4 regions of the Desulfitobacterium hafniense DCB-2 genome follow, and region 2 is predicted to be linked to each of the others. Evidence: riboswitches for the same ligand, from Rfam matches in the RefSeq annotation. Region 2 holds a riboswitch; each other region holds the start of a gene.

Region 1 (7,686 bases), 640 kb from region 2:
CCTTCCACCAGTTTTTTAAAGCTGGGCCAGTAGAATCTGTCGAAATCCTTCCCTCTGAGATAGGGAGCCATATGCAAGGGAATAAAGGTGGCATTGTATTTGTTGGGGAAAGGCTGGGTTCCCATTTTGATCATCAAAGGAGTGACCGCATCGACAGCGGCTTCCACCTTATCAGGAATCCGTCTGACATCCATGGAAATATTTTTGAACCCTCTTAACTGGTCGGTCAAAATATCAAAGGGTGCTTCGCAGAAGGCAGCAAAGAAGGATACGGTACCGTAACCGTATTTGCCGATTAGATTCCCATAGATCCTGAACAAGTTGTTGTTTTCGTCTGTATAAGCTTTGAAGGCCTTAGCCATGACGATAGAGCGGGTGACCGGGTCGGCGTTAAGTTCGGAATATAAATTGGGCAGCACTTTTTCAACGATACAATTATAGGGGGAAGCAATAAAATCGTCATACTCTTCTACTTTGAGCCCTTCCACCTCCGGATGCTGCAGAAAACCATTGGACCCCATGACAAAGTTTCGCGAACCCAATATCTTATAAAAGGACGGCATTCTGAAGGCTGAGACAGGCAAGAGGTCGGAATAAAAATCCTCGCACACTTTCTCGAAGCAGGCCTCTAAATCCGTCGTATCCCATTGGACCTTTTTTAAATCCATGCCGGCATATTGAATAGCAAATTCATGGGTAAACATTGACATAATGGGCACCCGCTTGGGGATTTTCCCGTCAATCAGATCCGTGAATAACTGTGTTCTTTCAGCCATCTTATCAGACATGTTGTTCCACCCACCTCTGACAAATTTTTACGCCCTCGGCGGCATTGGTTGTAAACATATCGGCTCCGATCTGTTTGCAGGCCTCCTCGGTGACAGGGTTGCCGCCGATGATGACCTTCACCTGATCCCGCAGGCCCGCCGCTGCCAAAGCGTCAACGGTTGCTTTCATGGAATCAATGGCCAGGGTAAGAACTCCGCTCATCCCCAGTATTTCTGCTTTCACCTCTTTTACCTTGTCCACAAAAACCCCAGGCTCCACATCGATGCCCAGATCATGGACGACAAAACCTGCCGCCTCCACCATACTGGCAAAGATGTTTTTGCCAGTATGGTGCATATCCCCCTGGACCGTGCCGACAACGATGCTGCCCACCTTGCTGTTGCTGTCTCCGCCAATCACAGGTTTCAAAAGATCAAATGCCTCGCTTAAAAGTTCACCGGCGAAAATAAGGTCACCAACATAGTACTCCTTTTTTTCATAAAAGTCTCCGACGATGCTCATCCCTTTTTGACAAGCTGCAACCACTTGGTTGGCCTCCGCCATACTGGGCTTGGAGGCAACAAATTCCTCCAGTAAGCTTACTACTTGTCCTTCGTCCAGATCCCCAATGGCCTGTGTCAATGCATTTAAATCCAGCATCCTTTTCACTCCCTTAATGTTTTTAATAACCGGAAAGTTACATATACCTGTATATACAGCTTGGGGCAAAATAAAAGATGTTCTATGTTTTTATATTAACACGCCAGAACTATTTGTCAATATCAAATATTCAATCAATTTCTACTATTTTTGCGCTTATTTTTACTTAGGGCTGGCGCTTACCCTGGCACTCACTATCCTTAGCAAGCTGTTTATACTCATGAGGATTCATAACACCCCTAAGTTTAACCCGACCCGCAAATACAGCCCGCCGCCTAAGCATAGCAAAAGAGCCCCTAGAATCCAGTAATCCATTGCCGTCGAAGGGTGTTCATGGCTTGGGGTTATCGAGGAGCTATATCCGTAACCGCGGTTCAGCATACCTTTTGCTAAGTCCTCGGCAATCAAAATAGCATTTACAAATAAAGGGACCATAATCGCAAGATAGGTTTTGAGCCGCCCTATACTGCTTTGATCATTGATCCTGACACCCCGGGCCCTTTGCGCTTCGATAATAAGCAATCTTTTTTTATCCAGTGTGGGGATAAAGCGCAAGGCTGTCGTGATCATAAAGGTTATTTCCGCCGGCACCCTAAGCCGATTCAAAAACTCCATGAACTCATCCAGGGGGGTCGTTAAGGTTAGCAGAGAGGACCCCAATACCATAATAAGCAGGCGGCAGATGTAATTAATCCCCGTTAAAAAGCCTCCCACGGACAAGGCAAGCCGCCCCTCATTGGCTGCGGAGAAAAGAATAACCTGACTTATTTCGCTCTGAAATCTTTCCTGAGGGTAAGTTATGCCGGTAAAAAGAAGCAGAAAGAGACAGATGGGCATTAAAGGCCGGATCATCTGCCAGACTTTCTGCACAGGGATTTTGCTTTGCAGTGCTAATATTAGGATGCCGAGTAAACAACTTAAATTGTAGAGAGGATTTTGAAACAAAAAACCCCAGATAACAGCCACTAGAAAACCACATATTTTGGTACGGATATGGAGACGGTGCAGCAGAGAGTCCCCTGGCAAGTAGTCTATAAACAAGGTTTCCTTTCCCCCTCCTCAATGAGCTGGAACAATGCCTGCCTGAATTCCTCAGCCGATTGGGCAGAATAGCCCAAATCCTGCAGTCTTTGATTTAAGACGCATAATTGGGGAGGAAGGACTGCCGCCTGCCGGAGCATGGATTCATCAGCAAAAGCCTCCCAGGGAGGGGCATCGATCATCACCTGACCCTCCCGCAAAATGATCACCCGTTCGGCATAGTCGGCAACACTGTCCATATCATGGCTGATCATCAGAATGGTGGTCCCCTTTCTATGGAGCTGCTGAAGCAGCTTCATAATTTTCTCCACCCCCACCCAATCGAGACCTGTCGTCGGTTCATCAATGACGAGAATTTCCGGGGTAAGGGCTAAAACGGAAGCCACGGCGATGAACTGCCTTTCCCCTTTACTTAGAGTGTAGGGATGAACCTGACGATAGTTTTCCAGCCCGGTTAAGGCCAAGGCCTGGGTGATCCTCTCTGCAATCTCCGTCCTGGTAAAGCCGGCGTTCTTCAGGCCAAACTCCAGCTCCTTCTCTACCGAGACGGAAAAGATCTGGTGATCAGGGTTCTGGAACACATAGCCGACAGTTTTGGCTAACTGGGCCGTGTCAACATCTTTAGTATTCAGGCCCTTGACGATAACTTCCCCCTCGGTGGGCTTAAGCAAGCCATTGATGTGTTTGGCTAAAGTGGTTTTTCCGGCTCCATTGGAGCCTGCCAAAGCCACAAATTCTCCCTTTTCAATGGTCAGATCAATCCCCTGTACGCCTATTTGTCCCGATTCAAATCGGTGCACAAGCTGCGTAATTTGAATCAAGGCTGAATTCAGTGAGCTCTTCTCTGCTTCCTTTTCTTGATGGACTTTGCCTCTTGCCGGCGGCTCACTCGGCGGGACCACTCTGTTTTGTAGGCTGGGCCGCCCTATTAAATTGCGGATCAGGGATTCCGCCTCGGCAACATCCAAAGGAATGTCCTGGCCTTCAATCCATCCTCTTTGCCAAAAACTCCAGCCTAATAAGCTGACTGGCAAGGGCTTGATCCCGAATTCCTGCAAAAGAGGGATATTGCGGAAAAGCTGTTCCGGTATCCCTTGCCAGGCAACTTTCCCGTGCTTAAGTACGATAACTTCGTGGGCTCTATGCAGAATTTCTTCACTGGAGTGCTCGACGACAAGAATCGTCCGCTCTTTTTCACGACAGAGATCATCCAAGGTGCGATAGACCTGGAACCGTCCTTCCGGATCCAGTTCAGAAGCCGGTTCATCCATGACCAATAGTTCCGGTTCCAGGGCCAGCACTCCGGCGATCACCAGCCGTTGTTTTTCCCCGCCGGACAGCTCCGCTGTAGAGCGCTGATCATAGCCATTCAGCCGGACTTTGGCCAAGGCCTGGGCAACCCTTCGGTGAATTTCCTGCAGGGGTACACCGAAATTACGAGGGCCAAAAGCCACATCCTCCCCCACTGTTCGCCCGACGATCTGACTTTCTGCATCCTGAAGTACAAGCCCTACTTGCTTAGCCAGGTCCTGCACCCGGACCTCACGTGTCTCTTCCCCCCCAATCCTGACCTCTCCCTGCAGCTCTCCTTGCAGAAACTGGGGAATCAAACCATTCAGACACAAGCTTAAGGTTGTTTTACCTGCTCCCGTGGGACCCATCAAAGCGATGAATTTTCCTTTGGCCACTGCCAGGCTGACTTGTTTTAAACTCTCCTCTTCAGCTCTTGGATAACGATAAGAAACATCTCTTAATTCAATCACTGTCTCCACCCCAGCACTCCTCTAGATCAACCGGCTTCCTTTAAGCGCTTTATAGGCTAAGGCCGATACGGCAACATTTAAGACCGACCCTAATAACAGAAAGGGCATTAACCCTAAGACTGCACCCATACCACCGATGGGGAATACGGAAAAGGCCGCCACCACACCATTGAGGAGGGAGGTAATAATCACGGCAGGAATCAAACCGATTTTCTTATTGACCAGGCGATAAATCAAGGCAAAGACAGCCATTTCTATGGCGATCACCAAATGCATAGGAATTCCCAGGGGAAAACCGACCACCGCCGAGGTGAGCAGATGACCTATGGCAATAACAATACAGCCTTCTATGCTGCCAAAAGCCAAAGCGCTGAAAAAACCCGGAGCAGAATCCAGGGCCACTGTCCCCAGCGGGCTGGGAATTTTAATCAAGGCACCTACCGCACTCAAGGCAAGAAAGACTGCCATGATGGCAATCCGTCGGATATTCTGAGCTGATTTGGGAATCGTTGTTTTCTTTGCAGGTTCAATCATTGTTATTCTCTCCTTCATTTCATTTCATTTTTTCTTTTCATTTAACTTGATAACCTGAATCTTTCCGCTAACCTTTCTCTTGGATTCTAATCTTCATTTTCTGTTAGGAGACCTCCACCTCCATCCTCCTCCAGCCTGCCGATTTTATGGATGGGTAGCTTGCCGAAATCCCCTAATTCAATATCCTCAGCGGCCGTAAAAATGAGACAAGTTGAAGGCCCTGCCGATTTATTGATATCAAGTCTGCATTGGGAATCTTCTCCAAATCGGGCACCGACAGCTTGGGCAAGGGCTTCGGCTTCACCCCGTATCCCTTGGGAGCCTACGGGAATAATGTCATACACCCCAGGAATATTAAGCAATTGAATAAGATGTATCCCCTGCAGAATATCCGGATCTTCCGGGTCAGCCGCCTCAGTTCCCACTTTGGGGAGCCCCAGACAAAACAGGCTGTTGCCCGGCCTGGCTCTGCCAATGCGAAGTTTATCCTGATCGCAAAGCCCTATGACCGTGATGCCTAAGCCGGTTTGTTCTGTGGGCATATTCTTTTCCGTGCTGACGGCCGCAGGCAGGGAGAGCAGGTTCATAGCCTTCAGCTCTTCTCTCACCCCCTTCATTATTTCTTCCCCTGCGGGCAGGGGCTCATTGGCAATGGCAATGCTGAGCATCTGGGGAACCGCTCCCACCGCCAGCACTTCCAACAAAGCGACCCGGGCCGTCATCCTGCCGGTTACCCTCCAGGGAACTTTGACTGCATCCAGCTCTTTCTCACCAATAGCACCGCATGAATCGCAGGCTGCGACAAGATATTGAGCATCATTCAGGGCAACCACCTCAACATCTCTTCCCTGATATCCCAAGGCCCTCAACTCTCCTCTCCAATAATTTTTATAAAAATAAAAAGTCCATAGCCACCTCGCTTCTCCTTGCAGACAAAGCAAAATGACCATGAACTTTACCAAACTTCATGTGTCCCCGGATCCAGGCAGGTCTCCTGACTTCGAGTCATTGTCTCCTTGCTGCCTTCCCAGTTACCCAGTGGCATTCAGCGCTGAGACTCCTCTTTACAGTGGCGGGTCCGTCCGGGAATTGCACCCGGTTCCCTATTCTCCCTTCTTGGCGAAGGGCACCTGAAATCCTTAAATTGTTAAGACCTACTAAATTCAGTTTAGCCAAAACCAGAATAATGTCAAGTCAAAAATTCGTCCTATTGCCAAAGTAAGGGGGTGTTCTATCTTCTAAACCAATCAGGCCGGAGGATTGTTCCTATTGAAACAATCCTCCGGCCTGATCCATCTGCTTTTGAAATTTATAATTTATAGGCCTGCTTGCTCCCGCAGGGCAGCGGCTTTATCGGTCTTTTCCCATGGCAGGTCCAGATCAGTGCGGCCAAAGTGTCCGTAAGCAGCCGTTTGGCGGTAGATGGGACGGCGCAGATTCAGAGTCTTAATGATCCCTGCCGGACGGAGGTCAAAATTATTTTTGACCAGTTCGCCGATTTTTTCCTCGTCAATTTTGGCGGTTCCGAAGGTTTCCACCAGGACGGATACGGGCTGGGCTACCCCGATGGCATAAGCCAGCTGGATTTCACAGCGCTCAGCTAAACCGGCAGCCACCACGTTTTTAGCTACATAACGGGCGGCATAGGCGGCGGAACGGTCCACCTTTGTGGGGTCCTTACCGGAGAAGGCTCCTCCGCCATGGCGGGCCATCCCGCCATAAGTATCGACGATAATCTTGCGACCGGTTAAGCCGGCATCCCCTTGGGGACCGCCGATGACAAAACGGCCTGTGGGGTTAATAAAATAACGGGTGCTCTCATCCAGCAATTCCGATGGGACCACGGGAAATACCACATGCTCCAGGAGATCCCGGCGAATCCGCTCCTGAGTTGCTTCCGGATGATGCTGAGTGGAGATCACGATGGTATCGATACGGACAGGGCGATTATCCTCATACTCTACCGTCACCTGAGTCTTGCCGTCGGGACGGAGGTAATCCAGGATATCCGACTTGCGGACTTCACTGAGGCGGCGGGCCAGACGGTGGGCCAGATCAATGGCCAGGGGCATATAGCTTTCCGTTTCGTTGGTGGCGTAGCCGAACATCATCCCTTGGTCGCCGGCGCCAATGGCTTCGATTTCTTCCTCGCTCATCTCCCCGTTTTTAGCTTCCAGAGCTCTATCCACTCCCAAAGCAATGTCGGCGGATTGCTCCCCGATGGAGGTGAGCACGGCACAGGTATCGGCATCAAAGCCATATTTGGCCCGGGTATAGCCGATTTCACGGATGGTTTGTCTTACTGTGCTGGGAATATCCACATAACAATTAGTCGTAATTTCACCGCTGACTAACACCAGGCCGGTGGTCACCGAGGTCTCACAAGCGACCCGGGCATTGGGATCTTTAGCGAAGATAGCATCTAAGATGGCATCGGAAATCTGGTCGCAGATTTTATCGGGATGTCCTTCTGTGACCGATTCGGAGGTAAACAGTTTTTTTGCCAATGAAGTCACTCCTTTTCACTAAGGCGCTCAGCAATCTCCTGAACCAGCCGCCGAGCTACGTCTAATTTGTTCATTTGGGGCAGATCGATTTTCTTCCCATCCGGGAAAAGCAGGCTCACGATATTCGTAGGGCTGCCAAATCCCGCTCCGGGCTGGGTTACGTCATTGGCCACCAGCATATCGACATTTTTGCGCTGCATCTTGGCTTGAGCATGCTCATAAAGGTTTTCCGTCTCAGCGGCGAACCCCACCAGAAACTGGTTTTCTTTCTTCCTGCCGCATTCCGCCAGGATATCGGGATTGGGCACAAGTTCCAGAGCAAGATTTGTCCCAGCTTTTTTGATTTTCTGCTCAGCACTGACCGCGGGCCGGTAATCGGCAACTGCTGCGGCTTTGACCACAATATCCATCCG
Region 2 (7,686 bases):
CTGTTAAATAACACTATTCATCATTATAATACAGCACTTCAAGAGCAACAAGATAAAATTTCGTTTATTAAACTGGCCAACTTTCCAAAAATAAAAATTACCATATATTAGAAATATAAATCCTTAAACCCTCTTCAGCGTTCAGCGCCGATTATTCCAGGAAAAGGAGTGAATTCTTCATGCATCTTTTTGATAAATGCTGCGTTCCTTTCAGTTTTTGGGGGCCGCATCCTCAATTCTTTAATACTCAAGCCTGCTGTCCCCCGATTCAAACCTGCTGTCCTCCGGCACATGCTCCGTTCCCCAACATGTATCCCTCTTATCCTTCTTATCCAGCTCAACAAAGACCCCAATGCCCGCCGGTCCAGCAAGCCCCGGTTCAACAGCAGCCTCCGGTTCAGCCACCTCTAATCAATAATCCCCCCTCATCCCGTTCCAAAGGGTAAAAGACCCATCCTTTTATACTATGCTACTCATAGCAAAGGTGGTTCCGTCTTATGGGAACCACCTTTTTACACAGATTCTCTTCTCATCCCCCCGAAGAAGACAAGGATACGGGCTTACCTTTACTAAGACATGGCCCACAGATACAGAGAAGCCACCGACCCGTAGGGTGAATACTTCTTGCGGTAATGCTCAAAGGTCTCCTTGGATAACTCCTCCAGTCCATAACAGTTCATCATTCCCCTGCGGATAGCTAAATCCCGATAGCTGACCACGTCGGGCCGGCAAAGGGAATGGATCAGCAGCATCTCCGCCGTCCACACCCCCACACCGGGTAAAGCCGACAAGGATTGGATGATTTCTTCATCACTCAGGGTAGGGAGCTCCTGGAAATCCACCTCACCTCTTTGGGCAGCTGCGGCAACCCCTTTGATATATCCCGCCTTGCGCATAGACATGCCGCAGCCTTGAATCGCTTCCAGATCGGCTAAGGCGATCTTCTCGGCACTAATCTCTCCCAGCAGGGTTTGCAGCCGGTTCCATACCGTCTCAGCTGCCTTTTTGGAAATCTGCTGGCTGACCACACTGGAGATCAGCGCTTCAAAAAGATCCGGGGTAATCCCTCTCTCGATCATTCCTATGCGCTCAATAGCCTGCCCCAGGACCTTATCCCGGGTCTTTAAATGCTCAATTTCTTTGGAGCCGTATGGAAAAAAAACCATTTAAAGCGTCCTTTCCATAATGATATGGGGAATCCCATCTTCCATGAATTCCTCAGACACCTGGCGGTACCCTAGTTTTTCATAAAAGTTCTGAGCCTGGGTCTGAGCATGAACCTTTGCTTTATGAAAGCCTTCCCTTTGTGCAATCTGCTCCATGCTTTTGACCACGACACTGCCTAAGCCGAATTTTCGCAGGTTGGCACGGACACAGATCCGCTCCAATTTAGCCGTATCCCCCAGCCAGCGCAGCCTGCCCGCAGCTGCCGGCTGGCCTTCATAGTATACCAGAATATGACGGGCGGCTGCGCCCGGCTCGTCATAACCATCAAATTCATCCTGCAGCGGAACCCCCTGCTCTTCCACAAAAACTTCCCTGCGAATTTGAAAAGCCTCCTCTAATTCCGCCCCTTTTGCTTCAACAACTTTCATGCACTATTCCATCCTCTTGCTTCTTTTTATTGTTTCTCATGAGTTCCTATCCATCAGTCAAAATCCTTGATCATCTGAATATATTCAAGGTCATTAAATCCCAATCGTTTATACAGGGATATGGCCTGAACATTCTCTTCCTCCACCTCCAGCCGGATCCGCTTAATCCCTGGGTGCCGGTGACTTTCCAAGTATTGAAAAAATTCCCGGGCCAGTCCCTTTGAGCGGTAAGGGGGCAGGATATAAATCTCATCTATCCAAACGACGATTCCTCCTGCTTCCTGAGAAAAAGTCTTGGCCGTAATCGCGTATCCGGCAGCCTGGTTTTCCTGTTCCAGAATATATCCGTTCAGATAACGATCCGAGCTCATCATCTCCGCAAAGGTTCTGCTGTGAAATTCCTCAGGTACAGGGTGGAGAACAGCGTCCGAATGGTAGAATTCAGCCGCCAGTTCCAGAAACAGTTCCCGATCCCCTTCTTGCATTGCTCTAATCATAACATGTCAATCTCCTATGCGCTTTACTTATGCTAATGATTATAGCAAAAAAGACCAAACTTGGCATGCCTGCCAGTGCTCTGTAACACTTAAAACTTGCCGTACTAAAACCTTCCTGAACGCAAAATGGATACCAGCAGCAGAATGAACATCATGGCCGCTACTGTAAAACCAGCCTCAATAGCCGGTATCCGCCAGAAGACCAGGGGTTCCTTGCCTAAGGCGGAGGCAATAACCAAACCGCACATAATAATGCTGAAGGACAGCAATAAGATACTGAAAGAGAGCTGATTGCTGATCCGGTCCAGCTTCCGTATAAAGGCGGCCAGTTCGGGTAGATAAATCTCCACCCGTATCTTTCCCCGCTGAATGCTGCTGAAAATCTCCTTAGCTTGTTTAGGGAGGTTTAATAAAAGATCGAAGTATTCCCGGAAATGCTTCCAGGTCTTTTCAGCGAGAAAAGCGGGATGAAGCCGTTCCTTAAGGAGCTGCTCACCGAAAGGTTCGGCAATATCGATGATGCTGATCTCGGGATCCAACTGCTCCACGATTCCTTCCAAACTCAGAAGGGATTTACCCAACAGGACAAGATCGGCAGGAATAATAATCCGGTGTTTGTAGGCCACCTTAAACAGGTCATTAACAGCACTCCCCAGATCGACTTCACTCATGGGCACATCCAGATACTTCTCTCTTAACCCATCCACATCCCGATACAATACTTTGGGATCCAGATCCTCAGGCACGATCCCCATGGCAAACACAGCCTCCACCATGTCCTCCGTCTTCCGCCGCATCATCCCGATGACCAGTGAAGCAAAATGATCCTTCATATCAGAAGAAAGCCTGCCGATCATGCCGAAATCGATTAAGGAAATCACCTGTTTGGGCAAAACAAAGATATTGCCCGGATGAGGATCCCCATGAAAAAACCCCTCGATTAAGATTTGCTTGAACATCGCTTTAATCAGATTCTCTGCCAGTTCCTTCCGATTATAGCCCAAGGCTTCAAGGGTCTGGAATTGGCTGAGCTTGACTCCCTGAATGTATTCCAAAGTCAAAACTTTTTTGGTGGAGTATTCTTTATAGACCTTGGGAATGTGAATGGAGGAATCCCCTTGAAATTGCTTTCTGATTCGTTGGGCATTATTGCCTTCAATTTCATAGTTTAACTCATTGCGCAAGGAATTGGCGAATTCCTCCACCATATCCCGCACATGATAAAGGGCGGCCCAATCCATACGCTTTTCCGCCAAAGCAGCCAAATCCAAAAGTATCTCCAGATCCGTCTCGATCTTCTGGGCAATATGGGGGCGCTGGATTTTTACCGCAACACTTTCCCCTGATTGGAGAACGGCACGGTGAACCTGGCCAATCGAGGCTGCGGCCAGTGGCTCTTCCTCAAAATGCCGGAAAATATCCTGAGGCAGGGCCCCCAACTCGGCTTCAATAATTTGACTGACCTCGGCAAAAGAAAAGGGCGGAACTTGATCCTGCAATTTTTCCAGTTCTGTAATGAGGTAATCGGGAATAATATCCGGCCGGGTGCTGGCTATTTGTCCAATCTTGACATAAGTAGGCCCCAACTCCTCTAAGGCGTTACGCAGGCGCTGACCGAGAGTTATGGGATCCACCTCTTCCTCCCGCCTCCGGATCCGTCTGGAAAAAGAGATAAAATTAATAAGCCCCATCTCTTCCAGGATGAGGCTGAATCCATTACGGGCCAATACCGTGGCTACTTCTTGATAGCGATGAACATGACGAATTTTTCTGCTAATCATGGGTCCGGCTTTCCAATTGAGCGATGCGGTTTTCCAGTCTCTCGATGTCTGCTTTGGTAGGAAGGTTAAGCTCCGTCAGGATTTTTTGTACTTGCTCCTTAAGCCTGACCTGAATCTCATTCTGCTGATCCTCTCCCTTTTGGACCAGCTCATTCATTAATTCCTTGGACTCATTGGCGGACAGCTCTCCTTTCTTTACCAACTCATCCACGACCTTCTCAATTTGCTCTTTGCTCACCACAGCGAAACCTAACCCCAAGGCTAAACCTTTCTTGAGCATATCTTTCATGCTTACATCCCCCTGCCGTGAATTCAAATCTTCATCCTTAGTATTTACGCGGTTGCTGAAAACCATTCTTTAATCACCAGGAAAGCACGCACTAAACAAACCTTGGCATTACCGGACGAATGCCTTATAATTGTCTTAATTCAATACACTAGGATTAGGTACTCAATCCTTACGGGAGAGAGTTAAAAGGGAAGCCGGTTCAATTCCGGCACGGTCCCGCCACTGTGAATTGAGTGAGTAATCACTCTTAAGTCAGGAACCTGCCTAATCATCAGCGACCCTCCTCGAGGACAGGATACGGCGCTGCAAGAGTTTACTAATGCAGCAAAAACCTTTTATCCTGGCGATAAAAGGTTTTTCTTGATCTTTCCACTTCAACTTGAAAGGAGTACAAAAAAATGAATAGAAAAAAACAGGCATTCACCCTGCTGATAACCCTATGGGTGACCTTAGTTTTGCTCAGCGGCTGCAATTCACCCTCACAGCAAGGTGCCGCTCCTCCCGAAGCGCCCTCCGGGCAAGATACCATCCAGACTACAAGTTACCCTTTAACCTACACAGATGATACAGGTGTGGCCACCACTCTGGAAAAGGAACCTCAACGCATTATCTGTCTGGCTCCGCCTTCCACGGAGATCTTAAGCGCTCTGGGCCTGGATCGCAAGCTGATCGGCTTAACTGTGTACGATAATTACCCGGTGGGTATTCAGGAGAACGCAGAATATATTTTTGAAGACAGTTTAAACCCCAATCTGGAGCAGCTCATTCAGCTCAAACCGGATTTGGTCGTGACCGGAATGCATAAGGACAGCTTTATTAACTCCCTGCGCAGTTTGGGGATACCTGTCGCTCATTTAAACCCCCAAAGTCTGGAAAGCACCTATCAAACCATTGAGAAACTAGGATACATTACCAATACTCAGGAACAGGCCCAGGCTGTGCTCCAGGGAATGAAAGCAAAGGAACAAGCCATTGCCGATAAAGTAGAGGCCATCAAGGAAGCTGAGCGGGTCAGGGTATGGATTGAAGTGGATCCAGGTCTTTTTACCGCCGGTGCAGGAACCTTTCTTAACGAACTCATCACCAAAGCAGGTGGCATCAATATCGCCAGTGATGTCCAGGATTGGGCGCAATACAGCGAGGAGCAGGTGATTGAGAAGAACCCTCAGGTTATCCTGAGCACCTACTCCTACTACATGGATAATGTGAAGGCCACCATCGTCGCCCGCCCGGCTTGGCAAGCCATCGATGCTGTCAGCAATGACCGGATTTACGATCTGGACAGCGATATGGTGACCCGCTCCGGTCCCCGGATCGTCGACGGCTTGGAAACCATCGCTAAAGCCCTTTACCCGGAGCGTTTCTGACTCTTTAGCCCTTGGCAAGGGTGGTCTTATCATCCGTATGGGGAGAGAGCTATTGACCTAAGTTAAGTCCTTCGGTAATATGTCAAGACTCTAAGCGAGTCAAATTTTCAGTTAGCTAATAATCAGTGGGCAAAAAAGGCAACAAGAAACCATCTCATTCCCAAACTATCGTGGGAAAAAGTTACAAAAATGGAGTATCGGTTAGCGCAATTCATGCTTGGTTTGCATTCCCCCTATTGCCATGTGGCCTATAGATTTGGTTGCTGCGTAGCAGAGCATCAACCATACGGACGAGTTTGCGTGCAGTAAGCACGAGAGCACGGCGATGATGATGAGTCTTACTTTCCGAAAATTTACGTTGGTAGAAGACCTTGTACTCTGGTTCCTTTTGGCGTACTAAGTTAGCAGCCTGGATGATATAACTGCGCAAGTAGGTGTTGCCAGTTCGGGTTAAGGGTGTGTCATCGGCTGTAAAATCACCTGACTGGTGGGTACGCCAGGTTAACCCAATAAACTTTGCTAAGGCTCCTTCATTCGGAAAACGACGGATGTCTCCGATCTCAGCAATAATACCAGCTGAAAGCACAGGGCCAATACCGGGAATGGTAATGAGCGTATTCGGGAAATGCCTGATTTCTGCTTCGATTGCCTTATCGATTTTCTTTACCTGCTTCTCCAAGGTGTGGATGGTTTCAATGCTCGTGGCCAGGATAAGGTTAATGGGTTGCAATAGGCTTCCACGCAGTCGATGGGCCTTGCGGGCAGCTTCCTTCAACTCTCTGGCTTTGGTTTCCGGATCCTCGAAATGACGTTTTCCTTTCTCCATGAGGAAATCAATCAGTTCATCAAGCGGTCGAGCCGCAACCTCTTCTGGAGAAAAAAACTCAAGTGTCAAGGATTCAGAAGTAGCGCCGAAAGTGTTACTAAAAACCGCACCTTGGGCAAGCGTGCTAAACTTCAAGAACAAGTTCGTGAGAAAATAATTCTTCTCTCTGGAAATCATCTCAATCAAATGACACCGAAAGCGAGTGAGGCGCTGTAAGGGTAAGTAGCGGAAATCGACCTGAGAGCCCTCTGGGAGCCGACCGAAGCGTAGACGTTCGGCAATGACCCAGGCATCAATCCAATCGTTTTTCGGAAGGTCCACATAAGCCTTCTTGAAATTAGCAACGACCTTGGGGTTAAAGGAATAAATTTGGGGCTGCAAAGGGGCTAAAGAATGGTCTTCCGCTAAGAACATTTGTAACGGCCAACTGTATACGGAAGTGGCCTCTAAACCAATAACCAGCCGGTCCACATTCACTTGAGCACAGGCGTCAAAGAGATATCGGGCAACTTGCTCACAACCAGGCTGATCATTCAAAGCCCGTAGCCTTTTAACCGGTTCATTACCACGCTCATCTAAGATTCGCACTTTAAAATCACTGGAACTCACATCAATACCGACAAATAAACTCAATTAAAATCACCTCACTTTCTGAGCCAAACAATTTGTAAGATTAACGTTGGGACCAGGCACCACAACAGGTCAACAACCTCGCCGAATCAGCACTTGTCCTAAAAAGACCTTGGATCCAACCGATCTGCTACTATCGGAGGAGTTCCCTTTAAGCTGTGCAACCTTCGAGTTAAAAGTTCAAATTGTGGGCTGGCAGTCAGACTTAAAAAGAGGTCAGAGCCTCAAGGAGGAAAAGGCTTTGCCAGAACGAACCTCACGGTACCATTTTGCTTGAAATCCCAACAAACTTAAATACTTTTTTGTTGTCAAAGAACGATCTGAGGAATCTCAGGTATTCCTCATCCTGAGCCTGTGGACAGTGCCAGCCTGTGGAAAAGCCCTTTGGGGTCTGTCCTAAAAGAGCTTTCCCAACAGGCTTTGGACAAGTCGAATTTGAAGTATGCCTTGGGGTTGACTTGTCCACACTGCCCACAGGCACGACGGCTGCATGGGGTATGCGTTATCCTGTGTGCATCTTGTTGCGGTTGACCATATCTACTGAATTTCCAGTTTTCTATGGTCATTTAAATACCCCACGTTCCATTAGTTTTTGGGACTCGTGGGGCAGGAACTAAATCAATTATACGAGGAGGATAACATAAAGATGAATTCCCGAACTTTCCCCAAAAGCATACCCTGGATTTTGGGCTTATCCTTGC
Region 3 (7,686 bases), 1.8 Mb from region 2:
AATCAGCTATGGAGTACTGTCCTGAAAATCCGGCACGGCTACGGAGCCCTCGTAGTAGTCCGAGACGGGGAAAGCCCGTCACATGGCAAAGGAGGGCAGTTTATTCTCCAGTACAACAAAGGAAGGATGCGTGAGGCATTATGAGAAGTCCCCAAATTGTATTGGAAAATCTACAGAGGCAATCCCAAAAGCAAGACTACCGGTTTGAGCGTTTGTATCGGAATCTCTACAACCCAGACTTCTACCTGTTAGCGTATCAGAAGCTGTACGCCAACAATGGAGCCATGACCCCGGGAGTGGATAGAACAACGCTGGACGGTACCGGTATGGAGCGCATTGAATCCCTGATTCAATCGCTTAAGAACCGCAGCTACCAGCCACAACCAGCGCGCCGGCGCTACATCCCCAAGAAAAGTGGGAAAGGACAACGGCCACTGGGGATTCAGGCGGCAAATGACAAGCTGGTGCAAGAAGTCGTGCGCATGCTGCTTGAGAGTATCTACGAGCCAACTTTTCTGGACTCTTCCCACGGGTTTCGACCGAACAGAAGCTGCCATACGGCGCTCGCCCGGATGCAGCGCAGCTTCAATGGGGTCAAGTGGTTTGTCGAGGGTGACATCAAAGCCTATTTCGATACTATCGACCACCACATGCTGGTGAACATCCTGCGCAGGCGCATCCAGGACGAGAACTTTATCTCTCTGATCTGGAAGTTCCTCAGGGCTGGATACCTGGAAGACTGGCAGTACAATGCCACCTACAGCGGGTCTCCGCAGGGGTCAGGTGCCAGTCCCCTTCTTGCCAATCTGTACCTCCATGAGCTGGATTTGTATATGGAAGAGTATAAACAGCGGTTCGACAAAGGCAATCGCCGCCAGGCAGGCAAGGACTACGGACGCGCCCAGCGAACCCACCAGTATCGGAAAGTAAAGTACGACCGCCTGTGGTTAACCCTGACGGATGAGGAAAAGAAAGCGGCGCAAAGAGAAATCAGAGCCCTGCGCAAGCGGATGCTAGAATGCCCCGCCAATGACCCGATGGATGGCACCTACCGCAGAATCCAATACGTGCGCTATTGTGACGACTTTCTCGTGGGAATCATCGGCAGCAAGACGGATGCAGAGAAAGTCAAAGCTGACATTTGTCGGTTTCTCTCGGACAAGCTGAAGTTGACCCTCTCCCCGGAAAAGACTCTGATTACGCACGGACAGGATAAGGCGCGCTTCCTGGGATACGATATCGCGGTATGCCAGGACAACACCACCAGAAGGACATCCAGAGGTCAGAGCCGGGTGCACTCCGGAAAGGTCAAGCTGTATGTCCCGAAAGACAAATGGGTTGGTAAGTTGCGGGAATACGGTGTGCTCAAAGTAGCCTCGGACGGTAACGGCAAGGAAAAATGGACACCGCAGCCAAGAACCGACTTCATGGGACTGGAGCCGCGCGAAATCGTCAACATGTATAATGCCCAGCTTCGGGGTATCTACAACTATTTTCGGATGGCCAACAACGCCTCGGTACTAAACAAGTTTCATTACGTCATGAAGTACAGCTTGTACAAGACTCTGGCGGGTAAGTTCAGAACCACGGTTTCAAAGATTAATGCCAAATATAGCCGTGATGGCGCATTTATCGTGGAGTACATGACTAAGTCAGGAATCCGGAGGGTCACGTTTTATCAAGATGGATTCCCTCGCATAGTTGCCCCCCTGCCAGCAAATGTGGACTACCAACCGGAATACGTGGTCAACTACGAACCCAAGGAACTGTTCTACCGCATGAAGGCCGCCAGGTGTGAGTTGTGCGGCAAGGAACATGTTCTGGTCAGCTCCCATCAGGTGAAGCGCCTGAAAGACCTGACCGGCAGCCACCCATGGGAACGGGTCATGCTGAAAATGCGCCGAAAGACGCTAATTGTGTGCAACGAGTGCCACAGGGCAATACACTCTGTAGATTCTGAGTAAATGGAGAGCCGTATACCCCGAGAGGGGTAAGTACGGTTCGGGGGCGAGCATCCGGAAACCTGCCGCAGCAATGCGGCAAGGCGCTGGGTGCTTAGCCTACTTCATCGTCGGAGTTATCGGCAGCAAAACCGACGCCGAACGCGTCAAAACAGACATCAAACAGTTCTTAGCAGGAGAGCTTAAACTCAAAATGTCGGACGCCAAGACAAAGATTACACATTCAGGGGATAAAGCCCGCTTTCTCGGATATGATATTTACGTCTCACGGGAGCAGTGCGCAAAGAGACGAAAAGATGGAGCCATTATGCGTTCGCAAACAGGTTCCATCAAACTGCTGGTCCCGCACGAAAAATGGGTGGGCAAACTCCGCGAGTACAAGGCGTTCAAGACAGTTCTGACTTCAGATGGCAAGGAGTCCTACAAGGCATTGCACCGGGGCAAGCTTGTTAACCGGTCTGACATCGACATTTTAACAGCATACAACCAAGAGATAAGAGGGATTCGCAATTACTATAGGGTTGCGAACAACTCCATCAAAATAGGCCGATTACAGTATGCTGAAAACGTTCGCTAGAAAATACAGGACATCAGTTTCAAGAATAAAAGCCCGTTACGTGATGAAAAAGACGTTTATGGTGGAGTACACAATAAAAAGTGGCAAAAGAGTGGCAACGTTTTATAACGGCGGCTTTCATCGAGAGAGACTGGCAATAAATGATGCACGGGTGTCACTCCTCCCACAATACACAAGATATGAGAAAAGGAACAGTTTCACCAATCGTATACGTCTGCATAAGTGTGAACTCTGCGAAAAAACGAGTGGGCAATTAACTTTCCACCAAGTCAAGAAACTGAAGGAACTGAAAGGCGAGCGTGCATGGGAACGCGTAATGATTGAACGCAGGCGCAAGACGCTAGTCGTATGTCCTGATTGCTATCAACAAATTCATACCTGAGATTAGTTCGGCAATCGAAGGTAAATGGCGAGCCGGATACATCGAGAGATGTCCGTCCGGTTCTGGAGGGAGCGCGGCGGTAGCTTATGCTATCGCCAACCTTACCTCATAGCTACCCATCCCAAAGCATAGCCCTGCAGCTGCTGAAATATATGGTCAGGATATGGGAAAGTAAGCTAAAGGAATCTCCGACAGATAGACTACCGGTCATCATTCCGCTGGTAATCTATCACGGTCAGGAGCAATGGGACGGTCCGCTGAAACTATCTGGGATGATCGACCATTATGAACAGCTGCCTGATACGGTAACCCAATATATCCCGGAGTACAGATACATCCTCTACAACCTCTCCACATACACTGATCAAGAACTGGTCGGCAATATGTTGCTCCTGATTGTATTGAGGGCGATGCGGGCAATCTTTATCAAAGATGAAAAAATTTCTATACCATCCTGCATGAATTAGTTTTCAATTTGGAGAAGGTGGAAGACAAGGAAAAGGCGAAGCGATTCTTTGAAACCTTGATCATATACATCTTAAGTACCCGGCAGGACCTGGAGTTGAAAAGGATTTATGCTAATTATCAATGCAATAGTCCAGAAACATTCTCTAAATCTGCATATAAATCACCAAGGGCCACCTTTGCAAACAGGGTGTCTACATTATCAAAAAGGACTGTTCGCCGGAGGCAATTTTCGCTTTCGTATCATTGATTTCTTCCCGAAGTTCATCCTTTCTTACCAATAATATATGCTGCTCTTTGCTGTAGGCAAAATATTCTGTTGACTTACAGTGATACTTGATATAATGTTGGTTATAAGGAAAAGTTTAGGAAAAAACTGAATATCAGGCGGAATAGGGTTGCTTAAATGCATTAATAGGGAACTCCGGTGTGAAGCCGGGACAGCCCCGCTACTGTAAGAAGGACGAGTCCCTTAGAGGATCCACTGGTGAAAACCGGGAAGGTAAGGGATGAGGATGAGTTCAAGTCAGGATACCTGCCCCATTCCGGAAACACAAGTTTTCGGGGGAGAATAAGTGTAGCAAATTTATGGGTAGGATGATCGCTCATCTTTACTTATTACATGACGTCTGCCAGAGCCGAATACACCGGCTCTTTTTTATTATCGGAGTATATGCTGGAAGGTAGAGTATATATTGGAAGGTGATGAGATGCGTTATTATTGTTTGGAAATTGATGAAGGAGAAAAAGAGCCCTACGCCTATGGAGCAAGTGTAGGCGAATGGCCAAGAAAAGAGATCCATTGTCCCCTATGCCAAAGAGAATGGAAAAAAAGCACAATGTATGACTGGGGAACCGATAACCCTATTGTTTTGTCTAATGATAATTATCCTGATTTTCTCTGGTTTTATATCAACCATATCTCAGGGAAGGCCAAAGACGTTCTGGAAAGAGAAAAGATTACGGGTTACAGCTTAGAGAAAGCTCATGTACTATCCGTCCGTGATCTATCGGATCTGCAACTAAAGGAGCTCCGGCGCCAGGGGATCAGAATCCATAAGATACCCACGGAACCGCCGGTCTATCACAAGCTTCATGTCGCTGTGAGTGCCGAATTTTATAAAAAATCAAATGTTATTCTGCTCGATCGTTGTCCGGAATGCGGCTACGAAACCTATAGTGCCGAGAACAAGGAGCGGGTTGAAGCGCGGGATTACCTTTATTTAAGAGAAGAATCCCTCAAAGGAGCGGATCTGTTCAGAGCCAAGGGCTACGGTGTTACCGTTTATTGCTCCGAGCGATTTGTGGAAGTCTATAAAAGACACGAGCTCACAGGGCTGACATTTACCGAGATTGAAGTGCTTTGATATCAGGCACTTCTTTTTTGAGCATAAACATAGCTTTGTATACCCCAATTTTATAACTATATAAACCTATATAACCTAATTTAGTGTAAAATAAAATCAGGATATTTATTTTTATGTTTATTTATGTTATGTTATGTTTATGGATAAACAACGAAATTGAATAGTTTTCCGAGCTCCTTTGTCTAAAAGACTATCTCATGACGGAGGAGCCTGAGCAAACCGCTCACGGGGTCAGTCAGGAAACCAGCTGGCCTTCACTGATGAAAAGGAAGCAGAAAATACAGGATTGACAGATCGGATGCTGGCTTTTGCTGTTTTCGTCATCAGGCGGTTTTGCTTTAGAAAGGCAGGCCGCTTTTTCTGTTGGTATTGTTTTTATAAGGAGAAACACCATGGCAAATAATCAGCATGATCACATCAGCTGCCCCTCCTCATCCTGCATCGGTTGTGCCACACGCTGTCATCGGCAGCAGAATGATCCGTTCTCCCGGGATGAGGCTTTGGCGATCCTTTTCGACCAGGCCAAATTTGAACTGGCCAAGGAATTCGTACCACTGAATGAAGCTTTGGGCCGGGTGACTTCGGAACCGACCTATGCGGCCTTCTCGGTGCCTTCGGCAGATACCGCCCAGCATGACGGAATTATGGTGAACTGGGAACAGGCTAAAAAGCTGCTTGAGAGCGGCAGCCGGGTGCTGGCTGAACATGAATTTTGTCTCCGGGCCATGGGCGCGGTGATTGAACCGCCTTTTGATACAGTGATTCCGTTGGAACAGGTAAAGCATTGGACAGATGGAAGAGTGGAAATCAAGGCCCTGCCCGCACCGGGGCAGGGAATCAAGGGGGCAGGCAGCAGCATCAGGGGGGGTGAGCGGCTTGTTCCGGCCAATTACCGACTAAACCCGGCTCATCTCTCGATCCTGCGTTTTGCCGGAGTGGAAACGATAACCGTATGGAAAAAGCCCAAAGCTGCCATCATTCCGGTGGGGGACGACCTGGTGGCACCCGGCCGCCGGCCCGGCCCCGGACAGGTAGTGGAGTCGGATAGCATTCTCTTGGCAGGGATCCTTCAGGAATGCGGCGGGGAGGCCTGGACAGAACCGGTGGCAGGGGATGGGGTAGACCTGATCTGCCAGGCTATTCTGCAGGTTATCTCCCGCTGTGATGTTCTGATCCTGATCGGGGGCTTAGGCCGCAGCGGAGCCCGGTATGGGGATTATACCGTCCAGGCTGTCGAAAAACTGGGCAGAGTACTGGTCCAGGGCATGGGGTTCAACCCCGGTGGGAAAGCCATGCTGCTGGCAGAAATCCAGGGGAAATGTGTCGTGGGAATTCCTGCGCCTCCTCATGCGGCTCTGACTCAGGCTGAGCAGTACCTGCCGGCGATTATGGAACGCTTTCTGGGGTGTCCGTGTTATGAGCGGCCGGAGATCAAAGCCCGGCTGCATGAGGATTACCAAAGCGGAATCCGCTCCGGCCGTCATGCTCATGTAGGTCTCCGTTGGACCGGGGAGGATTATGAGATTGTTCCTATCCGGATGGGAGACACAGTGGATTGTTTTGTCAATGCCACGGGGATTTTGATGGAGGAAGCTGAGGACCGTTTGCTAAAAAAGGGGGAACCAGCTGCAGTGCGGCTGCTTTGCGGCGAAAAGACGCTCAGGCAGCGCAGTCAAACTGGGCAGGACAATCCCACCGGGTAAGGAGTGCATAAACCATGATTAGAGCAGCTATTTACGGTAAGGGAGGGATTGGCAAGTCCACCACCACCTCCAATTTGGCAGTCGCCTTGAGCGGGATGGGCTATAAAGTGATGCAGATCGGCTGCGATCCCAAGGCGGATTCCACGCGGATGCTGACCGGGGGCCGAGCCATTCCCACCGTTTTGGAGCTGGTGCGGAGCAGACGGGATGACCTGCAGGTGAGCGACTTTGTGCAGGAGGGATATAACGGAGTGCTTTGTGTGGAAGCAGGGGGTCCTATGCCCGGCATCGGCTGTGCGGGACGGGGAATTATCACCGCTTTTGATACCTTGGCGGAAATGAAGGCTTATGAAGTCTACCAGCCGGATATTGTGCTTTACGATGTGCTGGGAGATGTGGTCTGCGGCGGCTTTGCCATGCCTCTGCGGGGGGAGTATACGGATGTGGTCTTTATCGTTACCTCGGGAGAGATGATGTCCATGTATGCAGCTTCCAATATCGCCGCAGCTTTGGCCAATTTCCGCAGCCGGGACTATGCCCGTTACGGAGGGCTGATCCTGAACCGGCGCAATGTGGACAAGGAGCTGGAGTTGGTGCAGCAGCTGGCGGCGGAAACTCAGGGCGAGCTTATTGCCGTGATTCCCCGGGCGGCCGAGATCCAGAAGGGGGAAGAGCAGGGCAAGACGGTTATGGAGATTTTTCCGGAAACGGAGATTGCCCAATGCTACCGCACTCTGGCCCGGCGTTTCCTCCACACAGTGGATAAGTCAACTAAGCCTCAGGTGGAGTTTTAAACTCCACCTGAAGCAAGTTTCCTATATTGAGGTGTGCGAACATGAGTAAAAGGGTTCAAAATAATCTTCTCTATTATATTCCCAACCGGAGCCGGTCAAAAACGATTCTGCGCATCCCGGAAAGCCACAGTCTCCATATCTGCCCCACGGCCTGCGGCCGCCGCAACGCTATCCGCGCTTTGCAAAACGGGGAAAAGGAGTTTCTCTCCTTTCTATATATTGGGGAAGAGGATGCGGTTTCCGGGCAATATGTTGAGAATATCGGCGATGCGGTGGAGGAGCTCCTGGAAGTGCTGGAGCCGGTGCCCAAGGCCTTTGTGCTGTACTTCAATTGTATCGATGATTTTCTGGGTACTGATGAAAAAGCTCTTTTGCGGGAGCTGAAAAGCCGTTTTCCCGGGCTTTATTTCACAGTTTGTCATATTAATCCCGTGGCG
Region 4 (7,686 bases), 1.8 Mb from region 2:
TCATACGGATAAATATGTCCCAATCCTCGTCGATCATCTCAAGTCAAAAAAACTTGCCATTAAAGCCATCAAAATCCAAACGACGGAGCAAGCCCAAAAGGCTCCTAATCCCTTTACCACCTATGCCCTTTTTTACAACGGCCAGTTCATCACCAACGAAATCCTTACCGCAAAGAGCTTTGATAAGCTTTTAATCAAAACGAACCTATCTCCACCAACTGTTCCGCCGTCACCATCTGAATGGCCTGCTCCGCTGCAGCGGGGATAACCTCGTCTGTGAAGCCGCTCTTGGAGAACTGCTTATAATGCAACACCCGCTATTCTTATATCCCCCGCACCGAGCAGACCGGTGCAATGATGGGTACACCTTGTTCATCATAGGTTATATTGGCGATCACCCCATAGACTTCTTGCAGCATGGCAGCCGTAATGACCTCCCGGGGCTCCCCCGCGCTGTAAAGAGAGCCCTTCCCATCCACCACTACAATATGTTGGGCATATCTGGCTGCAAGATTAATATCGTGCAAGACCACAATCAGATCCACATTTTGCTCCGCCACTACTCTCTGCAGCAGCTGACACAGCTCCAGCTGCTTTTGCAAATCAAGAGAGTTGACCGGCTCATCCAGCAACAGGACTTTAGGGTTTCTGACCAAGGTCTGGGCAATAAAGACCAACTTTTTCTGTCCGCCGCTTAATTCCGAAAAATTGCGGGGGGCCAGGTGTTCTATATTAAGGGACCGAAGGGTATCCATGACAATATCCAAATCTTCATCCGACACCTTATGGCTCAGTTCCGGCAATCTTCCCAGGATGACCATTTCCAAAACCGTCAGGGTCGATAGATCGACGTCCATTTGGGGTAAATAGGACATAAGCTTGATTTTATCTTCTGTACACATAGCGGTAAGGCTTTCCTGACCGTAAAAAATCTCTCCCTCATAATCCAGCAGCCCGAAAATAGCTTTAATCAAGGTGGATTTTCCCGCTCCGTTGGGACCAAGGATAACATTAAAGCCTTTGGCAAATTCGAGACTAAATCCGCTAAATACCTTATGGGAGCCTTTGCTTTTCTTATAACCTTTATAGGAAAAGTTTAAATTACTTACCTTTAACATCACATACTCCTCATTTTTTTACTGAAGATAATGGCAATAAAGAAAGGGATGCCAATGATTGAGGTGACCAGGCCGATGGGCAGGATGACCCCTCTGATAATCAGCTTGCTGATGACGAAAGCCAGACACATGACAAAAGCCCCCAGCAGTCCCGATAAAGGCATAAAAAAGCGTTGATCTTCACCCACCAGCTGGCGGGCAATATGAGGAGCGATCAGACCGACGAAACCTATGGTTCCTACAAAACAGACGGATACGGCGGCCAATAGGGAACTCACAAATATAACCATTCGCCGCACCTTGGCCGTATCCACCCCGATACTCCTGGCTTTGGTATCATCCAAAGTCATAGCGGTCAGCTTCCAGGCATTTTTGAACAAAACCAAGAAGCAGATGACCAGCACCAGGGCAACAATGAAAAACTTGCTCCAGGTGGTTTTCAACAAACTGCCGAAATTCCAGAAGATCAGGCTTTGCAGCTGATTTTCATCGGCAATATACTGCAGAACCATGGTCAGGGAGTTAAAAAGAAAATTCAGCGCCACACCGAAGAGGATAATGGCCGTTTTATTGATTTGCCGCTGACGGGAAAAGATATAAATGGCCACAGCCACCATAAGGGCAAAGATGAAAGCGTTAACCGTTACAGCCAGGGTTTCCGGGACCTTTAAGGATTTCAGAACATTGGCGTTTAAAATCAATCCCATGGCTGCTCCGAAGGAGGCGGCGGCGGAAATTCCCAGGGTATAGGGGCTGGCAATGGGATTGCGGAGGATGGTCTGCAATTCACAGCCGCTGATGCCCAGGGACGCCCCCACCACTACAGCCATAAGAGCCATAGGCAGACGGATATCCTTGATGATCATGGAGTTATGCCCATCCCCTTCCCCCGTGAACAGCACTCTTAAGATATCGTGAATCGCTATGGAAGAGGAACCGATGGAAATATTTAGGATCACCAGGGCTGCCATGCTTACGGATAGACCGATAATCAAAAAGATCCTTCTCCTGATCAGCATATTATATAATTTTCGGTTGGCATTTTCCTCATGCTTAATCTTGATTCACCCCTTAGTCTTTCTTGCATAACCGGCATCCAAAAGGGCCGCGGAGAGCCGGAGCAAAGGCCGGTCTTAAACCCCCTTGTGCCTCCAGCGTTCCGAAGCCCTTGCCGTTTTTATTTCTTTAGGGAAATACGGTCTTCAAGGCCCGTAAACCAGGTGCTGATATCGCTGCCCACCAGCATAAATTGATCGAAAAACTCATCAAGGACCGCTTCCGGATTCAGATCCTTAAATTCTTCAGGGTAGAAGAGCTTGGCCATTTTCAGACAAGGGTAAAAAGCATAAATGGAGCGGCTGGTTGAGTGGGCAAATTCATAGACATTGTTGTTTTTAACCGCCTGCAAATTGCTCCAGCCGGTTCTGTTGATAATATCATACTGAGGAGGTTCTTTCTTTTGCTTAAGACTGTCCAGCCAGCCGTCATTGACTCCGCTGAGAATGATGTAATCAGGATCGGCTTTAATGACATACTCAGGATCAAGGGTATTGCTGCTTCCTCCGGCTGATGCTTTATCTAAAAGAACGGCATCGGCAATATTGTCGCCGCCGGCAATAGCAATCGGCAGACCCCATCCGGAAACGCTGGTTCCCGTGCTCCCGTAGACCTCGGAATATCCTGACTTTTCATAATAGACCTTGGGTTTATTCTGACGCTGAGCAAGATTTTTGGCTGCAAGGAGTTCATACTGCTTATCTATGAACGCTGCTACTTCAGCGGCTTTTTCCCCCTCCTGGAAAATCTTGCCCAGGAGCTTCATGGTCTCCTGAACCGACTTATCCAATGTCTTGCCGGGAACATCGATGAGAACAATGCTGATTCCGGCCGCCGTAAGCTGTTCCTCTATTTCCAAGGCATATTTATGAGCGGCCATAGCTGAATTGACGATGAGGACATCGGGATTCATGGACAAAACCATTTCCAGGTCAAAAGGCGCGTTATGATCGGAAATCTGGCCTAAATGTTGGGTATAGTCCCCGACAATGGGCTTATACAGCTGAGCATATTTTTGGATACCGCCACCGCCGTCCTGTCCGGAAGCAACCAGCATAGCAAAAGCCTCTTCACCTTTCAGCGGTATAATATAGTCGATGACATCCATGGTGCTGATAGCATAGGAGGAAATAGGCAGGTCAAGGGTTACCTCCCGGCCTTTGACATCCTTAATGGTTATGGAACCGGTGGTTTCTTTCTTTACGGGTAGGGCACTCTTATTCAGAGGGGACATGATCGCCCCGCTCTCTTCTTCAGGGGCAACATAACCGTAGTGAACAGGATCTGCACCGGCCTCCTTTAAGGCCGCGGCCACCCCATTGATGATCCCCTTACTGGTCAGTGTCGCACCGGCAATCACGTCCACATCCAGGGATTGAGCTTCTATAATACGCTGGGGTATTTTCTCCATGGCGATGCCGCCAACATCCTCGGTTTCCGTATTTTCGCCTATGGTAATCTTTGTGATTTTTCCTTCCTGATCCACTTCCGTGGTCACTTCAAGATCTCCGTGATAACCGGCTGCTTTTGCCGTGTAAGTCCCGGCTGCAACTGCTTTTTCAGCCGGTGGGTTTTCCGCCGGTTGGTTGGCGGCTGATGAATTGCAGCCCCCCAAGAGTATGATCATGACCATGACCAATAAGGCAACTATTCTTTGGCTATAGCGTTTCTCCATTGTTCTTCACCTTTCTTCCTGACTTTTTCCTGACCGGAGTCTGAGCATCTGTCCTGGTTTTTTTATGTCTTCTCTTTAATTTTGGGCAAAGAAAATAAATCACCCTCCCCTCCGGAAAATGAATTGTAGTTTTATTAACAGGCAGGTCTCCTGGCTCGCGCCTTTATTTATCGCCTTCCCAGTCTTCGCCAGTGGCATGAAGATAAATAAATCTTTAACGGCGCTTACAGTAACGGGGGTTGCTCAGGATTTGCACCTGATTCCCTTTTCATTACTTGCGTAAACCTGTCAATAGTTTCTTATTCAGCTTTAAACAACAAGCTCTATCCCTATGTCATTAAAACAAGTTTCGTTCAATCGGCCACAGCGGCCGGGTCAATATAAGGCTTAATATCGAGTACGGGGGTATTATCCAGCATATCCACTCCCTCAAAAAACAGACGGTTGCCCTCTCTTTTCACAAACCGGACTGTGGACAGACCGATGCCGTTGGGCCGGTTGGGGGATCGTGTGGAAAACACACCCATAACCTGATTGTTTCTGCGGGAAAGGGTCATCAGCTTATATCCCTCGGATTTATGAAAGTAAAACAAAATGACCCCATACTCTCCTTCTTGGATATCGGCAATACCTTCCTGGTATTCTTCGAGAATTTCAATAACAGCCGTCGTTTCTCCCGAAAGAGTGCTTTGCCTGGGGGCTTCGCCTTTTTCCTTATAAGGAGACTTGATATAGCCGATCGGTTTCATTAAGATCTCCACTGACTTCTCCTCCTTAGGCCACTTTTATCTATGCCTGCGTTCATAATCGGCGATATTATCCAGCATTTTATACAAAATCCGCCTGGCGGTTTCCCGCTCATCCTCCGTAAAATCTTTGGCCAGAATCCGGTTTAATCCTTTAAACACTTCATGAAATTCTTGTTCAAAGTCCCTTGCTTTGGCTGTGACATAAACAATTTTCTTACGCCCGTCTTTAGGGTCTTCTTCTCTGTATACATAACCCTCTTCTTCAAGCTTTTTCAAGGCTCTCGCTGTGTTGGCCTTATCGATATTGAGTAGTTCGCTTAACTCTTCCTGAGTTATACCATCGTAATTAAACAGCAATTGGGTCAAAAATGCCCATTGTCCCTGTCCGATGTTATAGTCTTTGACATTTCTGCCGATATAGGTCTGGCTATAACGATCGATGGCTGAAATCGCTTTGATCAGTGATTTTCTTTTGTCTATACGTTCGTTCATGCTCTTTCCTTTTAGTTATGTCGGCAGCGTTCAGGATTAATTCGTTGCTATCGCAACCAATTAATCCTAAAAACCCCTATTATTTTGTTGTTTTTCAACACAAGTTATTAATATGCTATACTATTCAATAAAATCTGTCAACTACTCTATTGATAACTTTCTCTTATGGCGACAAGGTTTAACAATCCTGTATGATGCCTAATTTCTTAACGCTAAGCATTAATACAAGATAGGATTTAACCAGATAAGTCCAAGATAGGACAGAGGAAATCTGAACACAACAAATAGCAACACAGAGAAAACACCTGTCAGCACATATTTTTCATTGTCTCTATAATTTTGGAATAGAGGATTTAGGGCACTATAAATGCCGCAAAATACTAAAAGATACAGAAGGCACGCCATCAGATAAGCTGGAAAAGGCACATTATAACCCTCTTCAGGACCCATTATTTTCATTTCAAACTTAAGTGCTATAATGCTGAGAAAAAAGCTTATTATTAAAAGCAGGACACTTAACACTAATCTTTTCACTTTTAGTCCCCCTCCTCTCTTGGGTGACTTTAGAAAACATCGGCTCCGCCGCCGATAGACCGCAGGCCTATTCCCATCATATTGGCCCATATAGAGCTGCCCTAACTACTTTAGTTATTTGATAACTCACAATACATATCATCAATATCATGCTACTACTTAACCATATATGTCATTGAACCCTATTTTACCCTATAGGAGATCCTTGCCGCCAGCCGCCCTACCGTTCTCATGGGAATAATTCGCGCCAGCACCGATGTAAGCCCACCGAATTTACGGTATAAAATGTTAAATAAAAAAAAGGATTTGCGCTGGGCCTTATGTTCCGGCCTGCGGCGCCATATATTGGGAAAGGAATAAAACTCCCGGTAGATCCATAGATAGCCCTTATATAATTCCTCTGCCGTCATTCCCTTGGGCTGAAAGACCACATGAGCTGTATTGTACCTGGACAGTTCATGATCGAGGATGCGGCCTTCCTCTTTCATCCGGCCATGCAATTCTGTGCCGGGATAGGGAGTGAGAATATGGGAGGTCAGGGTTTCAATTTTGTTCTTGACCAGCCAGTCCAGTGTTCTCTGAAAAACATCCGGTTCATCCCCATCCAGACCGAATACCATGCTGGCATTGATCATAATGCCCCGGCTGTGTATTGCTGTGACAATCCTTTCATACTTCTCAAACTGATTATCCTTATTTACGCCATGCAATGAGGAATTATTGATCGATTCAAAACCGATAAAAAGGCTTTGGCAGCCCGTTTCTGCCATCAAATCCAGGACATCGGGATAGTCGGCGATTTTCGTGGTGACAGCGGCGCTCCATTTTAACTCCCTGCCCCGCAGATGATTAAGCAATTCACGAGTGTAGGCAGGCACACCGATGAAATTATCGTCAATAAACAGGATATGCCGGGTTCCCAGGCCTTCGATATCTCTGAGCACATCCGTAACGGGGCGGCGGATATACATCCTGTTCCGGCAGCTGTTGTAGCAGAAGCCACAGCGGTTGGGGCAGCCGCGGCTTGTGGTCATGATATTGGTATAGAGGTAGCGGTTTTTATCGATTCGGTGATAAGCCGGAGAAGCAATCTCCTCCCCCCGGAAATCCGTCATATCATGATAGACCTGCTGTAATCGGCTTTCTTCCGCATCTTCGATCATCCGTTCCCATACCCGCTCGGCAGCGCCGATACAAATGGCGTCGAAATATCCCCGGCATTCATCCGGACTGCTGGTAACATGAATTCCCCCGGCTACAACGGGTATCCCCAAACGGTGGAATTCTTCGGCAATCTCTACGGCTCTGGGCATGACATCCAAGGTAATGGTGATACCAACCAGCTCTGCGCCGCAAGCATAATCTATTTTCTCCACATTCTCATTCACCATGATCACCTCGTGACCCTCAGGTGTGAGACCCATCAAAGTAAGCAGTGACAAGGGAGGAGACATACGGGTCTTCAGATCCGTATCCATAGGCCTTTTATTCATTTTAGGCTGGATCAGTGCAATTTTCATAATCTCTTATCTCCACTGCTAGCTTCTAGCTTCTAATTTCTATCTCCATCTGCATATCAGCACATAAACCAAATCCGCCAGTACTACCGTCACCCAGTGTATAACGATGAACAGCGTAAACTTTTCTACAATACCGTTAGGTTCACTTAAAACCAGCAAATAGAATATGGCAATAGCAGCAAGGGTAAGAATCGTCGCTACCGCCAAGCACTTGATCAGGACGTCTGTGTGATACTCATCATAAGGATGCCTGCGCGTCAAAAGCATCAACACAACCAAAATGGATAGGGCTATCAAGACGTAGGCGATGTAAGCATGATATCCGGAAGCCAGAAAATAGCTCCAACCGGTCCAAAAGGAACTTTTGCCGTCCGACCGGCTGTAGTACAAAAGATTAACAAACTCAACATGACCGGCAGTTACGATAAAGATTAGACTGTAAAAGGCTGTAAAGAGGCTTAGACCGATAGCATTGGTGGCCGGATTCTTAAGCAGTTGCTTCATTTTCTATCCTCCTCAATGAAAAGAAAGAGCTCCTCAAT

Evidence for each region. A riboswitch is a leader RNA that binds a small molecule or an ion and turns the genes downstream of it on or off. The one in region 2 is predicted to bind cobalamin.
Region 1: linked by a shared signal. The riboswitch ahead of DHAF_RS19425 (AIR synthase related protein) and the one ahead of DHAF_RS16225 (ABC transporter substrate-binding protein) in region 2 are both predicted to bind cobalamin.
Region 3: linked by a shared signal. The riboswitch ahead of DHAF_RS07665 (double-CXXCG motif protein) and the one ahead of DHAF_RS16225 (ABC transporter substrate-binding protein) in region 2 are both predicted to bind cobalamin.
Region 4: linked by a shared signal. The riboswitch ahead of DHAF_RS00145 (ABC transporter substrate-binding protein) and the one ahead of DHAF_RS16225 (ABC transporter substrate-binding protein) in region 2 are both predicted to bind cobalamin.

Annotation. Positions count from the first base shown of each region.
Region 1 is NC_011830.1:4,119,501-4,127,186, forward strand. Features, by position in the region: gene DHAF_RS19400 (uroporphyrinogen decarboxylase family protein) at 1-788, opposite strand, end outside; gene DHAF_RS19405 (cobalamin B12-binding domain-containing protein) at 781-1,428, opposite strand; gene DHAF_RS19410 (energy-coupling factor transporter transmembrane component T family protein) at 1,657-2,469, opposite strand; gene DHAF_RS19415 (ABC transporter ATP-binding protein) at 2,460-4,241, opposite strand; gene DHAF_RS19420 (ECF transporter S component) at 4,254-4,766, opposite strand; gene DHAF_RS19425 (AIR synthase related protein) at 4,853-5,626, opposite strand; cobalamin riboswitch at 5,734-5,915, opposite strand; gene metK (methionine adenosyltransferase) at 6,083-7,273, opposite strand; gene coaBC (bifunctional phosphopantothenoylcysteine decarboxylase/phosphopantothenate--cysteine ligase CoaBC) at 7,279-7,686, opposite strand, start outside.
Region 2 is NC_011830.1:3,477,637-3,485,322, forward strand. Features, by position in the region: gene DHAF_RS26130 (hypothetical protein) at 241-405, opposite strand; gene DHAF_RS16200 (DNA-3-methyladenine glycosylase family protein) at 570-1,166, opposite strand; gene DHAF_RS16205 (GNAT family N-acetyltransferase) at 1,167-1,595, opposite strand; gene DHAF_RS16210 (GNAT family N-acetyltransferase) at 1,649-2,092, opposite strand; gene DHAF_RS16215 (ABC1 kinase family protein) at 2,197-3,873, opposite strand; gene DHAF_RS16220 (phasin family protein) at 3,866-4,162, opposite strand; cobalamin riboswitch at 4,302-4,444, shown strand; gene DHAF_RS16225 (ABC transporter substrate-binding protein) at 4,561-5,529, shown strand; gene DHAF_RS16230 (IS110-like element ISDha12 family transposase) at 5,741-6,988, opposite strand; gene DHAF_RS16235 (FecCD family ABC transporter permease) at 7,632-7,686, shown strand, end outside.
Region 3 is NC_011830.1:1,635,132-1,642,817, forward strand. Features, by position in the region: gene DHAF_RS07650 (reverse transcriptase/maturase family protein) at 141-1,964, shown strand; gene DHAF_RS24725 (group II intron reverse transcriptase/maturase) at 2,035-2,538, shown strand; gene DHAF_RS26755 (HNH endonuclease) at 2,597-2,920, shown strand; gene DHAF_RS07660 (Rpn family recombination-promoting nuclease/putative transposase) at 3,007-3,387, shown strand; cobalamin riboswitch at 3,764-3,942, shown strand; gene DHAF_RS07665 (double-CXXCG motif protein) at 4,096-4,752, shown strand; molybdenum cofactor riboswitch at 4,907-5,039, shown strand; gene DHAF_RS07670 (molybdopterin molybdotransferase MoeA) at 5,145-6,455, shown strand; gene DHAF_RS07675 (nucleotide-binding protein) at 6,470-7,249, shown strand; gene DHAF_RS07680 (nitrogenase component 1) at 7,291-7,686, shown strand, end outside.
Region 4 is NC_011830.1:19,473-27,158, reverse strand. Features, by position in the region: gene DHAF_RS00160 (GNAT family N-acetyltransferase) at 1-268, shown strand, start outside; gene DHAF_RS00155 (ABC transporter ATP-binding protein) at 324-1,118, opposite strand; gene DHAF_RS00150 (FecCD family ABC transporter permease) at 1,118-2,113, opposite strand; gene DHAF_RS00145 (ABC transporter substrate-binding protein) at 2,296-3,849, opposite strand; cobalamin riboswitch at 3,973-4,153, opposite strand; gene tsaA (tRNA (N6-threonylcarbamoyladenosine(37)-N6)-methyltransferase TrmO) at 4,203-4,610, opposite strand; gene DHAF_RS00135 (MarR family winged helix-turn-helix transcriptional regulator) at 4,635-5,090, opposite strand; gene DHAF_RS00130 (hypothetical protein) at 5,310-5,624, opposite strand; gene DHAF_RS00125 (B12-binding domain-containing radical SAM protein) at 5,807-7,144, opposite strand; gene DHAF_RS00120 (hypothetical protein) at 7,184-7,648, opposite strand; gene DHAF_RS00115 (helix-turn-helix transcriptional regulator) at 7,645-7,686, opposite strand, start outside.